DNA from 3 places in the Vreelandella sp. 21 genome. Region 2 is predicted to be linked to each of the others. Evidence: predicted binding sites of a transcription regulator. Region 2 holds the regulator's gene; each other region holds the start of a gene.
What was found. The regulator sigma-54, encoded in region 2, starts transcription at its own class of promoters, with help from an activator protein. The targets are predictions, from matches to a motif close to TGGCACNNNNNTTGCTNT.
Positions count from the first base shown of each region.

Region 1: the regulator sigma-54 is predicted to act here: its motif matches at 1,816-1,833, upstream of ACN06F_RS17240 (urease accessory protein UreD).
Region 3: the regulator sigma-54 is predicted to act here: its motif matches at 1,428-1,445, upstream of speB (agmatinase).

Region 1 is NZ_CP194673.1:3,812,120-3,815,379, reverse strand. It holds gene ACN06F_RS17250 (metal ABC transporter ATP-binding protein) at 1-411, opposite strand, end outside; gene ACN06F_RS17245 (metal ABC transporter solute-binding protein, Zn/Mn family) at 435-1,397, opposite strand; gene ACN06F_RS17240 (urease accessory protein UreD) at 1,873-2,757, shown strand; gene ACN06F_RS17235 (hypothetical protein) at 2,855-3,136, shown strand; gene ACN06F_RS17230 (PepSY-associated TM helix domain-containing protein) at 3,156-3,260, shown strand, end outside.
Region 2 is NZ_CP194673.1:2,353,729-2,356,988, reverse strand. It holds gene rapZ (RNase adapter RapZ) at 1-212, opposite strand, end outside; gene ptsN (PTS IIA-like nitrogen regulatory protein PtsN) at 287-757, opposite strand; gene hpf (ribosome hibernation-promoting factor, HPF/YfiA family) at 762-1,070, opposite strand; gene ACN06F_RS11100 (RNA polymerase factor sigma-54) at 1,168-2,583, opposite strand; gene lptB (LPS export ABC transporter ATP-binding protein) at 2,689-3,260, opposite strand, start outside.
Region 3 is NZ_CP194673.1:3,398,183-3,401,442, reverse strand. It holds gene ACN06F_RS15525 (sigma-54 interaction domain-containing protein) at 1-1,294, opposite strand, end outside; gene speB (agmatinase) at 1,494-2,444, shown strand; gene ACN06F_RS15515 (YjiH family protein) at 2,580-3,260, shown strand, end outside.

The DNA of each region.
Region 1 (3,260 bases), 1.5 Mb from region 2:
AGCGTAGGCGCTCATTCCCACCATCTCCAAGGCTTCCAGCGACTCCTTACGCTCTTTGCGCCCTGGGCGTCGGAACCATCCCAGGCGACCGTAGAGACCCATGGTGACCACATCTAGCGCGGTGGTAGGGAAGTCCCAGTCGACGCTGGAGCGCTGCGGCACATAGCCAACGCGTCTGCGCTGTGAGGCGTAGGGGCGCCCATGCACCATGACCTCGCCGGAAAGCGATGGTACAAGCTCCAGCAGGCTTTTGATCAGCGTACTCTTACCCGCCCCGTTAGGGCCGACAATGCCTGCCATCACGCCGGTAGGAATCTCCAGATTAATATCCCAGAGAACGGGCTGATTATGATAGCTGACGGTCAGGTTCTGAATACTGAGCGCCGTGTCGGTCGTTACGGGTGTCGCCATTGTTGCAATGCCTTGTTGAGTGATTAGAGCTTCCACTCGTTAGCCCAATCGTTCATTTCATCGGGAAGCGGTGCCAGGGTACCGCCAAGTGCTTCGACAATATGCTGGGTGTTGCGGTAGATCATGCCCATATAAGTGCCATCGACCGTATCTGGGTCGCCCATGGCATCGGAGTAGAGTTCACCGCCAATTTCGACAGCCTGGCCACGTTGTTTGGCGGCATCAATGACTGCCTGAACCGTGCGCGGGTTGATGGTGCTCTCGATGAAAAGGGCTGGAACCGCTCGGTCCACCACAATATCTGTCATGTTGCGAATATCAGCAATACCCGTTTCCGTTTCTGTGCTAATGCCTTGTATGCCTTCCACATCGATATCGTAGGCGCGGCCAAAGTAGCTAAAGGCATCGTGAGCGGTGACTAGAATACGCTGCTCATCGGGAATGCTGGCAATACTGTCTGTCACCCATTCGTGCAGGGCAAGCAGTTGAGCCTGATAGCGTTTGGTATTGGCATCAAACGTCGCGGCGCAGTCGGGGCGCGCTTCATTCAGCGCTTCGTTGAGCGTGGGCAGTGTTTGCGCCCATAAAGAAACGTCCATCCACAGATGAGGGTCGATGCCGTAGACATCCTGTGAGGTAATCAATGATGCGGGATCAATCGAGGCGGGAGCAACGGCAAGCGTTGGTGTGCGCTCGGAGAACCTTTCCAGTACGTCACCCAGCTGGCCTTCCAGCGAATAGCCTGAGTAGAGAATCTGCTCTGCGTTTCGCAACGCCGCCACGTCGCTGGCGCTTGCCTGGTAAAGGTGGGGGTCAACCCCTGGCCCCATCAGCGCGTCTACGCTAACGCACTCACCGCCGATCTCCTGGGCGATATCGGCAATCATCCCAATGGTCGCGACTACATTGAGCGGCGCCTCGTCGGCGGAGGCGATATTGCTTAGCGGAAGTAAGCTTGCCAGAGCAATTGCGTATCTTGTTGCCATGATTCCCCCCAGCCGGAATGCCAGCTTAAACGATAGGTTGAGACAGATTGGGTTAAGGATTGATGAGTGTGTGATCAATAAGCGTTTGACCGATGTGTGTTAAGCAATGTGGTAAGGCGTCATTGATTTTGCATGAAGCAAGAAGTATAGCCTTGGCTAAGTTTCTGGCGTTCTGCATCGAATGTCAAGAGAACCAAAATATCGCCGACGGTACTTATGATCACCAAATACGGCCACCAAGTACGTCCAGCGATCCAAGCGGGCTGACGTGACGGCGCGAGCAAAACGCATAAGTGTGCAGCCGTGGTGCAGTCTGTCTTTAGGTTGACTCTTTTTGGTGCGAAATGGGCAGGGTGAAAACTATCTTTTTCCATCTCATACGGGTGCTATGGCGACGTATGAGCATTCTTCACCATTTTGGCGCATTCCTTGCATTTCAAGTTGAAATATTGACCAACAGGAAGCGATAGCGCCCATGACTCTGTGTGAACTTGCGACACCTGCTGCTGGCTCAGGCCATCGCTTTGATGGCGAGCGCCACTGGGCGGCATCGCTGGCGCTGCGTTTTGCTAACCGTGAGGGTATTACCCGGTTGGTGCAGGCTCGTCACCAAGGGCCTCTACGCGTACAGCGCCCGTTTTACCCAGAAGGCAGCACGGAAGCTTGCCATGTGTACGTGCTGCATCCACCCGGAGGTTTAGTCAGTGGCGATGCCCTGACGATTCGCGCCCACATCGAGCGTGGTGCCCACGCGCTACTCACCACGCCTGCGGCTAACAAGCTTTATAAAGCGGACAGCCAGGGCGTCGCCTGGAACCAACAGACTGAACTTAACGTGGCAGATGGCGGCACCCTTGAATGGCTGCCTCAGGAAACCATTGCCTTTGATGGCTCCAAAGGCACTCAGCGAACGCATATTGCGTTGCATCGCAGTGCCCGCTGCCTGGGCTGGGAAATCATGGCGCTAGGCCGCCCCGCCAGTGAAATTCCCTATGTGACAGGCCGCATTGAGCAGCACTTTCGTTTAACCCTAGATGGCAAGCCGCTGTGGCTTGAACGCCAACCATTAGACCCTGCACATCCGCGTTTTAATGGGCGCTGGGGGCAGGGGGGAGCCACGGTGCAAGCCACGCTGTGGGCGGTTGGTTTAGAAGATGCCGGTGCGGCGATTGATGCACTACGCGAAGCGCTGCCGGACAACCCGCGTTGGGCGGTCACCGTTCGCCAGGGCGTACTGTTATTACGTTACCTCGGAAACTCACGTAATGAAGCCTGGGCGCTGTGTGAGCAGGCTTGGCATTTACTGCGCCCGCGTTGGATCGCTCGTGCCGCCCACACGCCGCGCATCTGGTTAACCTAAACGTTATGCAGCAGGTACTAAATAAGTTATTACCACTAATGCAAATGAAAACCTTTTGCATTAAAATGGCAGTTTGTGACCTGCACCGAGATGCACCATGCTGCTCAACGTCTTATCCTCTTCCTATTGGCTGCTGATCTTACGCATCCTGGCCGCGACGCTTGGCGGCTATATAGTCGCTGCACTGTTCTCGGTGGCAGCGCTTGGCTTACCGCTAGATATCATGATGTCTCTGCGTATCGGAATGATGGGGAGCTTCATTATTTGGGCGGGCGTGGCGACTTGGTCGTTTATCACGCCGAGTTTGATACGCCTTTGGGGGGCTATCGGTCTCGCCGCTTGCGGCCTTCTATTGGTGGCTACCTATGGCATCCACTAAGCGCAGCGTGAGGCGTAACATGGCTCAGCTGCACACATGGTGCGGCTTGTTAGCTGCTTGGCTGCTGTTTGCCGTTTTTCTGACGGGCACTCTGAGTTACTTCAAAGAGAGTATTTCGTTATGG
Region 2 (3,260 bases):
TTTGGCAGCTGCTTTAGCGCAGCTGGTAAATTACGCGCATCGATACTTACCGCTAGTTGAGGGCGTGCCCCTTGCTCGCGAAGCTCATCCACAAGGGAGCCGAGTAACATGGCGGGCAAATTATCGATGGCACAATAGCCAAGATCTTCTAACGCTTGTAAGGCGATAGATTTACCGGACCCTGAACGGCCGCTAATGATCACCAGTTGCATAGAGTTTCTCTTGGCATGCCAATAAAAATGGAGGTAAACGTTAAACTAGTAGGCAGTGTCTAGCGGTGGACCATTTAGGTAACAGGTTGTTCACGAATTTTTGCTGTAATAAGGTCCAATAGCTCACGTTGGCTAGCCGCTCTACGAAGCTGCTGACGTGTGTCAACGTTGTTCATGATGGACGCCACTTGCCCTAATAAGGCTAAGTGCGTGTCGTCCGCCTCTTCGGGCACTAAAAGTACGAAAACAAGGTCGACGGGGTCGCCATCAATAGCATCGAAATCTACTGGCTCAGCTAACTTTAAAAAACCAGCGATAGGCGAGCTGCAGTGAGGGCTACGGGCGTGAGGAATAGCAACGCCGTTGCCTATTCCAGTGCTACCCAAACGCTCACGACCAATCAGGCGGCTGAAGACTTCTTGGCTATCTAGGCTTGGCGTGTTTTGCGCAATAAAGGTGCTGAAAAATTCCAGCACCCTTTTTTTGCTGCCCCCGGGGACGTCATACAGCACGCGCTCCGGGGGAAGAATAGTTTCCAACGTCATTGAGTTAACGCACGCCAGCGCCTTGGGCGCGAGCTTGTGCTTTTTCCTTGTGTTTAACGAGTTGACGATCAATTTTGTCCGCTAGTGCATCAATCGCAGCGTACATATCGTTGTCTAATGCTTCTGCGTGTAGATCGGCACCTGCAGCATGCAGGGTGCAGGCAGCTTGCTGGCGCTCCTTTTCAACAGATAAGGTCACTTGTACGGTGGTGATATTGTCATAATGGCGCTCAACGCGTTCCAGCTTCTCATTTACATAGTCACGCAAGGCGTCAGTCAGATCTACGTGATGACCAGTGATATTTACTTGCATTGACGTGCTCCTTATCCATCGGACTGTTCTTCGATTGTAACCCTTTTTGCGCTATTGCAAAGCCCTTAGACAGACTTTGTTCGTTAGCACTGTTTTATTAGCGTAAACGGCGGCGTTCGCTTGAAGAGGGTATACCCATCGACTCGCGATATTTGGCCACCGTTCGCCTTGCCACATTAATGCCACCCTCTTCCAATAGCGCCACGAGGCGGCTGTCTGAGAGAGGTTTCCCGGGCGGTTCATCTTGCACCAGTTTTTTGATTCGAGCGCGGATGGCGGTGCTGGAGTGACTGTCACCGCCGTCCTGGCCACTTACTTGGCTTGAAAAGAAGTATTTGAGCTCAAACACTCCGCGCGGAGTATGAATGTATTTCTGGGTGGTGACCCTGGAAATAGTGGATTCATGCATTTCTACGGCGTCTGCGATATCGGCTAAAATCAGCGGTTTCATGGCTTCTTCGCCGTGTTCCAGAAAGCCTATCTGGCGAGCTATGATTTCTCGGCCCACCCGCAGTAGCGTATCATTTCGACTTGAAAGGCTCTTGATGAGCCAGCGAGCTTCTTGGAGATGCTCTTTTAAAAATTGGTTATCTTGGCTCTTGTCAGCCCGTTTGATCAGGCTTGCGTAGTCAGGTTGAATGCGCAAGCGCGGCAATGCCTCAGGATTTAGCTCCAGGTGCCATCCTTCGTGGTCATGGCGTACGACTAAATCTGGCGTTACATAGCTGTCATCAGTGTCGCCAAAGGCACTTCCTGGGCGAGGATCAAGGCTGCGGATCAAGCGGATGACATCATCAAGCTGCTCATCATCTAGACTTAACCGCCGCTTTAGCAAACGCACATCATCCTTACCAAGCGCTTCCAGAAATTGACGCACTAACCGCTTGGCAGGCATAAGCAGCGGTGTATCTTCCGGTAGTGAGGCGAGCTGCAGCATTAAGCACTCCCGCAGGTCGCGAGCAAATACACCGGTGGGCTCAAACTGTTGAAGACGAAGCAAGGTTGTTTCAACTTCACGCTGGCTAAGGCCTTCATGCCCTTGGGCTTTAAGTCCTTCGCGAATGTCATTGAGAGGCTGGGTTAGGTAGCCGTTGGCATCCAGTGCATCGATGAGGCTTTCAGCAATGGCGTGGTCGCGTGGTGAAAAATCTGTCATGGCGAGTTGCCAAAGTAAGTGGCCATGCAAACTTTGACCAGCGGCTTGACGCTCAAAGTCAGGCCCCTCGCTGCTGGCACCATGGCTACCAAGGTCTTGATAAGTGTCTGACCAGTCACTGTCAGTTGAGAGTTCGTTAGGAATGCTTTCGGACCATTCAGCTTCCTGGTGTTCACTAACGGCCTGTTCGCCGAACTCATCTTCCTGCTCAAGCATTGGATTGGCATCAAGTGCTTGCTGAATTTCTTGACGGAGGTCCAGCGTTGATAGCTGTAACAGGGCGATGGCCTGCTGCAGCTGAGGTGTCATGGTCAGCTGTGTACCGATACGCAATTGAAGAGAAGCTTTCATGACCATCTGAGAACCGCTCGTTAATCAGAAAGCTCCACCCTAGTGCGAGTTATGGCTTGGTGCAAGTGCAATAAGTATGCCACCACTACTATTTTTTCTACAGATGGCTGTTTACAAGCGGAAATCAGCCCCCAAATAAACGTCTCTTACCCGCTGGTTGTTGAGAATTTCCTGAGGGGGGCCACTGGCGATGATATGGCCGTCACCTACAATGTAAGCAATATCGCAAATATCCAGTGTTTCCCTGACGTTATGATCAGTGATCAGCACGCCGATATGGCGCTTTTTGAGGGCTCGAATGATCGTTTTAATATCGCCCACTGAGATTGGATCAACGCCGGCAAACGGCTCATCAAGCAGGATAAAGGCAGGCTCGGTCGCGAGGGAGCGGGCAATCTCAACACGTCTACGCTCTCCGCCCGAAAGACTCATGCCGAAGTTGTCACGAATGTGCGTGATGTGAAAATCTTCCAGTAGCGACTCAAGGCGCTGCTCCCTGGCGCTACGATCGAGCTCTTTGCGGGTTTCCAGGATTGCCATGATGTTGTCGGCGACGGTAAGTTTGCGAAAAATAGAGGCTTCCTGAGGCAAGTAGCCAATACCAGCCATTGCACGTTCGTGCATGGGGGCATGGGTTAAATCAAGCTCATCAATGCCAACCTTTCCCGCATCAGACTTAACCA
Region 3 (3,260 bases), 1.0 Mb from region 2:
GTTCTAGTCTGGCTAGGTACTGCTTTAGGGTTTCCTCTGGTGCTAAGGCGGCGACTAACGAAGAGGTTGAAGTTTGCGCTAGATTAGCAGGGGGCTGCTCCGTAAAGGGGTGAGGACTAGGTGCTTCAATTTGATCCGTTGGGCTGGATAGCCAGGCTCTTTCTAGCCAGTTTTCAAGCTCGCGGACGTTACCTGGCCAGTCGCTTCCCATTAACGTTGACCATACTGGGTTGCCCAGGATTTTTTGTCGCCCATAGCGTTGGTTAAGGCGTTTCAAACAGGCTTCCACGAGATCAGGAATATCTTCTCGGCGGTCGCGTAAAGGGGGAAGCGTGACCGGTATGACGTTGAGACGGTAGTAAAGGTCCAGACGAAATAGGCCCGCTTCTACTTGTTTAGCTAAATTCTGATTCGTGGCGACAACTAAGCGAAAGTCCACTTTGCGCGGTCGTGTATCGCCTAACCGGGTAAGGCTTCCGTCCTGGATAACTTTTAGCAGTTTGGTTTGCATTAGTAAGGGAAGCTCACCGATTTCATCGAGAAACAGCGTGCCACCTTCTGCTTGCTCTAATAAGCCTGCTTTTCCTTGGCGAGCCGCGCCGCTGAACGCGCCGGGCTGATAGCCAAACATCTCAGACTCAAATAAGTTTTCGGGAATGGCCGCACAGTTAACCTCAATAAAGGGATGGTTATGGCGTTGGCTCCAACGATGCAACTGTTTGGCAAACGCGGTTTTTCCCACGCCCGACTCTCCCAGCATCAATACATTAGCGTCTGAGGGGGCGACCCGTTTGAGAAGCAAGGCGACTTCACGCATAACGTGGCTTCGCGCCTGCAAGTTATCCAGCGCGTCGTCCAGCGCTTGCTCCTCGGCATCGGGGGCTGCTTGGCTACGTTTTAAGTGCTCACTAAAGCGCTTCTGGAGTAGTGCATATTCGTCTTGTAGGAGCTGTAAATCGGTTAAGTCTCTGGAGCGGCTGATAACACGCTCCAACTTTCCATTCACAAAGACAGGGTAGGCTTCAGCAATCACACGGCGTCCGGTGCCTGTTACCTGCATAAGTTGGGCTGGCTGGTGGGTGCGCATCACTTCTAAGGTGATGGATGGCTTCAAGATGCCTGCTTGCTGAAGCTGATAAACGCTATTGCCTAGTAGCTCTTCCCGGGGCGCACCATAAACAGCCTCAGCACCGGGGCTAATATCAAGCACTCGACCCTCTCCGCTGACGATAAAGAAGTGATCGTTGGCGGTTTCCACAATGGTTTTTAGCACGCACTTATCGATTTCACTCATAGCGATTGTCTCTTGAGCAACCTGTGATTCATTTTTGCATCGATGATGCATATATGACTTAAGTGTACGTGATTTTGATTCATTACTGCATCGATAATGGCTGAAAGCCCTATTGTTAGGGCGTTTAGAGACTTGGCATGTTCTGTGCAATGTAGTTGTTATTCAGCGCTACAACATGAACAACGCCAAGGAGATCTGTATGTCTGATTTTAACCAGCCGCTTGGGGGCAATAGCATGCCGCGCTTTGGTGGGCCAGCCACCATGATGCGTTTACCCACCCAGGAAAGCGCCGCTGGCTTAGATGCTGCTTTTATCGGTATTCCAATGGATATTGGTACGTCTAACCGCCCTGGTACGCGTCTTGGTCCACGTCAGATTCGTGATGAATCTCGCATGCTTCGACCCTATAACATGGCTACCCGCGCCGCCCCGTTTGAAAGTTTACAAGTGGCCGATATAGGTGACGTGCCCATCAACACGTTTCACCTGCCCAAAAGTGTGGACATCATCACGGCCTTTTATGATGACGTGCTTAAACACAACTGCATTCCGCTGACGTTGGGCGGCGAACACACCCTGACACTGCCCATTTTACGTGCCATTGCCAAAAAGCATGGGCCAGTGGGGCTGATCCATATTGATGCCCATGCCGATGTGAACGAGCACATGTTCGGTGAGCCGATTGCCCATGGCACGCCGTTTCGCCGTGCCCAGGAAGAAGGCCTGTTAGCCCACGGCAAAGTGGTGCAAATCGGCCTTCGTGGTACCGGTTATGCCGCCGAAGATTTTGATTGGTGCCGAAGCCAGGGTTTCCGCGTTGTTCCCGCTGAAGAGTGCTGGCATCGCTCGCTTGCTCCCTTGATGGAAGAAGTGCGCGAGCAGATGGGCGATGTGCCTGTCTATATTAGCTTCGATATCGATGGCTTGGATCCTTCTGTTGCGCCAGGAACGGGAACGGTAGAGATGGGCGGACTGACCTCAGCGCAAGGGCTAGAAATTGTGCGCGGTGCGGCAGGCTTGAACATCGTCGGCTGTGATCTAGTGGAAGTGTCGCCTCCTTATGATCCCAGCGGTAATACCGCATTGATGGGCGCCACACTGCTGTACGAAATGCTCTGCGTGCTGCCGGGCGTGAAACACAGTGATTAAGCTGTCCTGAAATAGCTAATAAATAAAAGCGCTTACCTGACAAAGCGCTAATGGTCAGAGAAATGGCAGGCTGCTTATTGCCTGCCAGGACGCCACCAGCCCACCTCCAATAATCACTTCTAATAGGTGAACCGTATGTCTTTCTCTCAAGTAAAATTGGATGATGCCGAGCCGTCGGCTCCAATTCACCGTGCCCATTTGCTGAAGTTTTTGATTCCCTCCTTAATTGGCGTCCTCTTGTTTTTGGTGCCTTTTCAAGTGGGAGGAACGATTAATATTGGCATGGGCCTAATGGCCGATGGGTTGCAGTCGCTGCTTGGTTCTGCACTACCTGCCATTGCCATGCTAGTCCTATGTCTGTCCGTAGTGATAACGCTTTACGTTAAAGTGGCAAAGCCTAACTGGGCGCAACGTGGGCACTTTCAAGAGATGTTTGACGTAGACACTATTTGGGTAGTGATGCGCATCTTAGGTGCCATCTTTGTCGTCATGACCTTTTTCCAAGTCGGCCCAGAATTTGTGACGGCACCGTTTACTGGCGGCGTAATGCTCAATGATTTGGCGCCGGTGCTACTGACGTTCTTCTTCTTTGCGGCGATTCTGCTACCGTTTTTGGTCGAATTTGGTTTTATGGAATTTATCGGCACCATGGTGCGTAAGCCGTTTCGGGTGATTTTTAATCTTCCTGGACGCAGCGCTATCGATGCAACGGCTTCTTGGATGGGGTCAGGCACCGTGGGTGTATTGATCACCGCCCAACAGTATGAACAGGGTTATTACAATGCTCGCGAGGCATCGGTCATTGCGACTAACTTT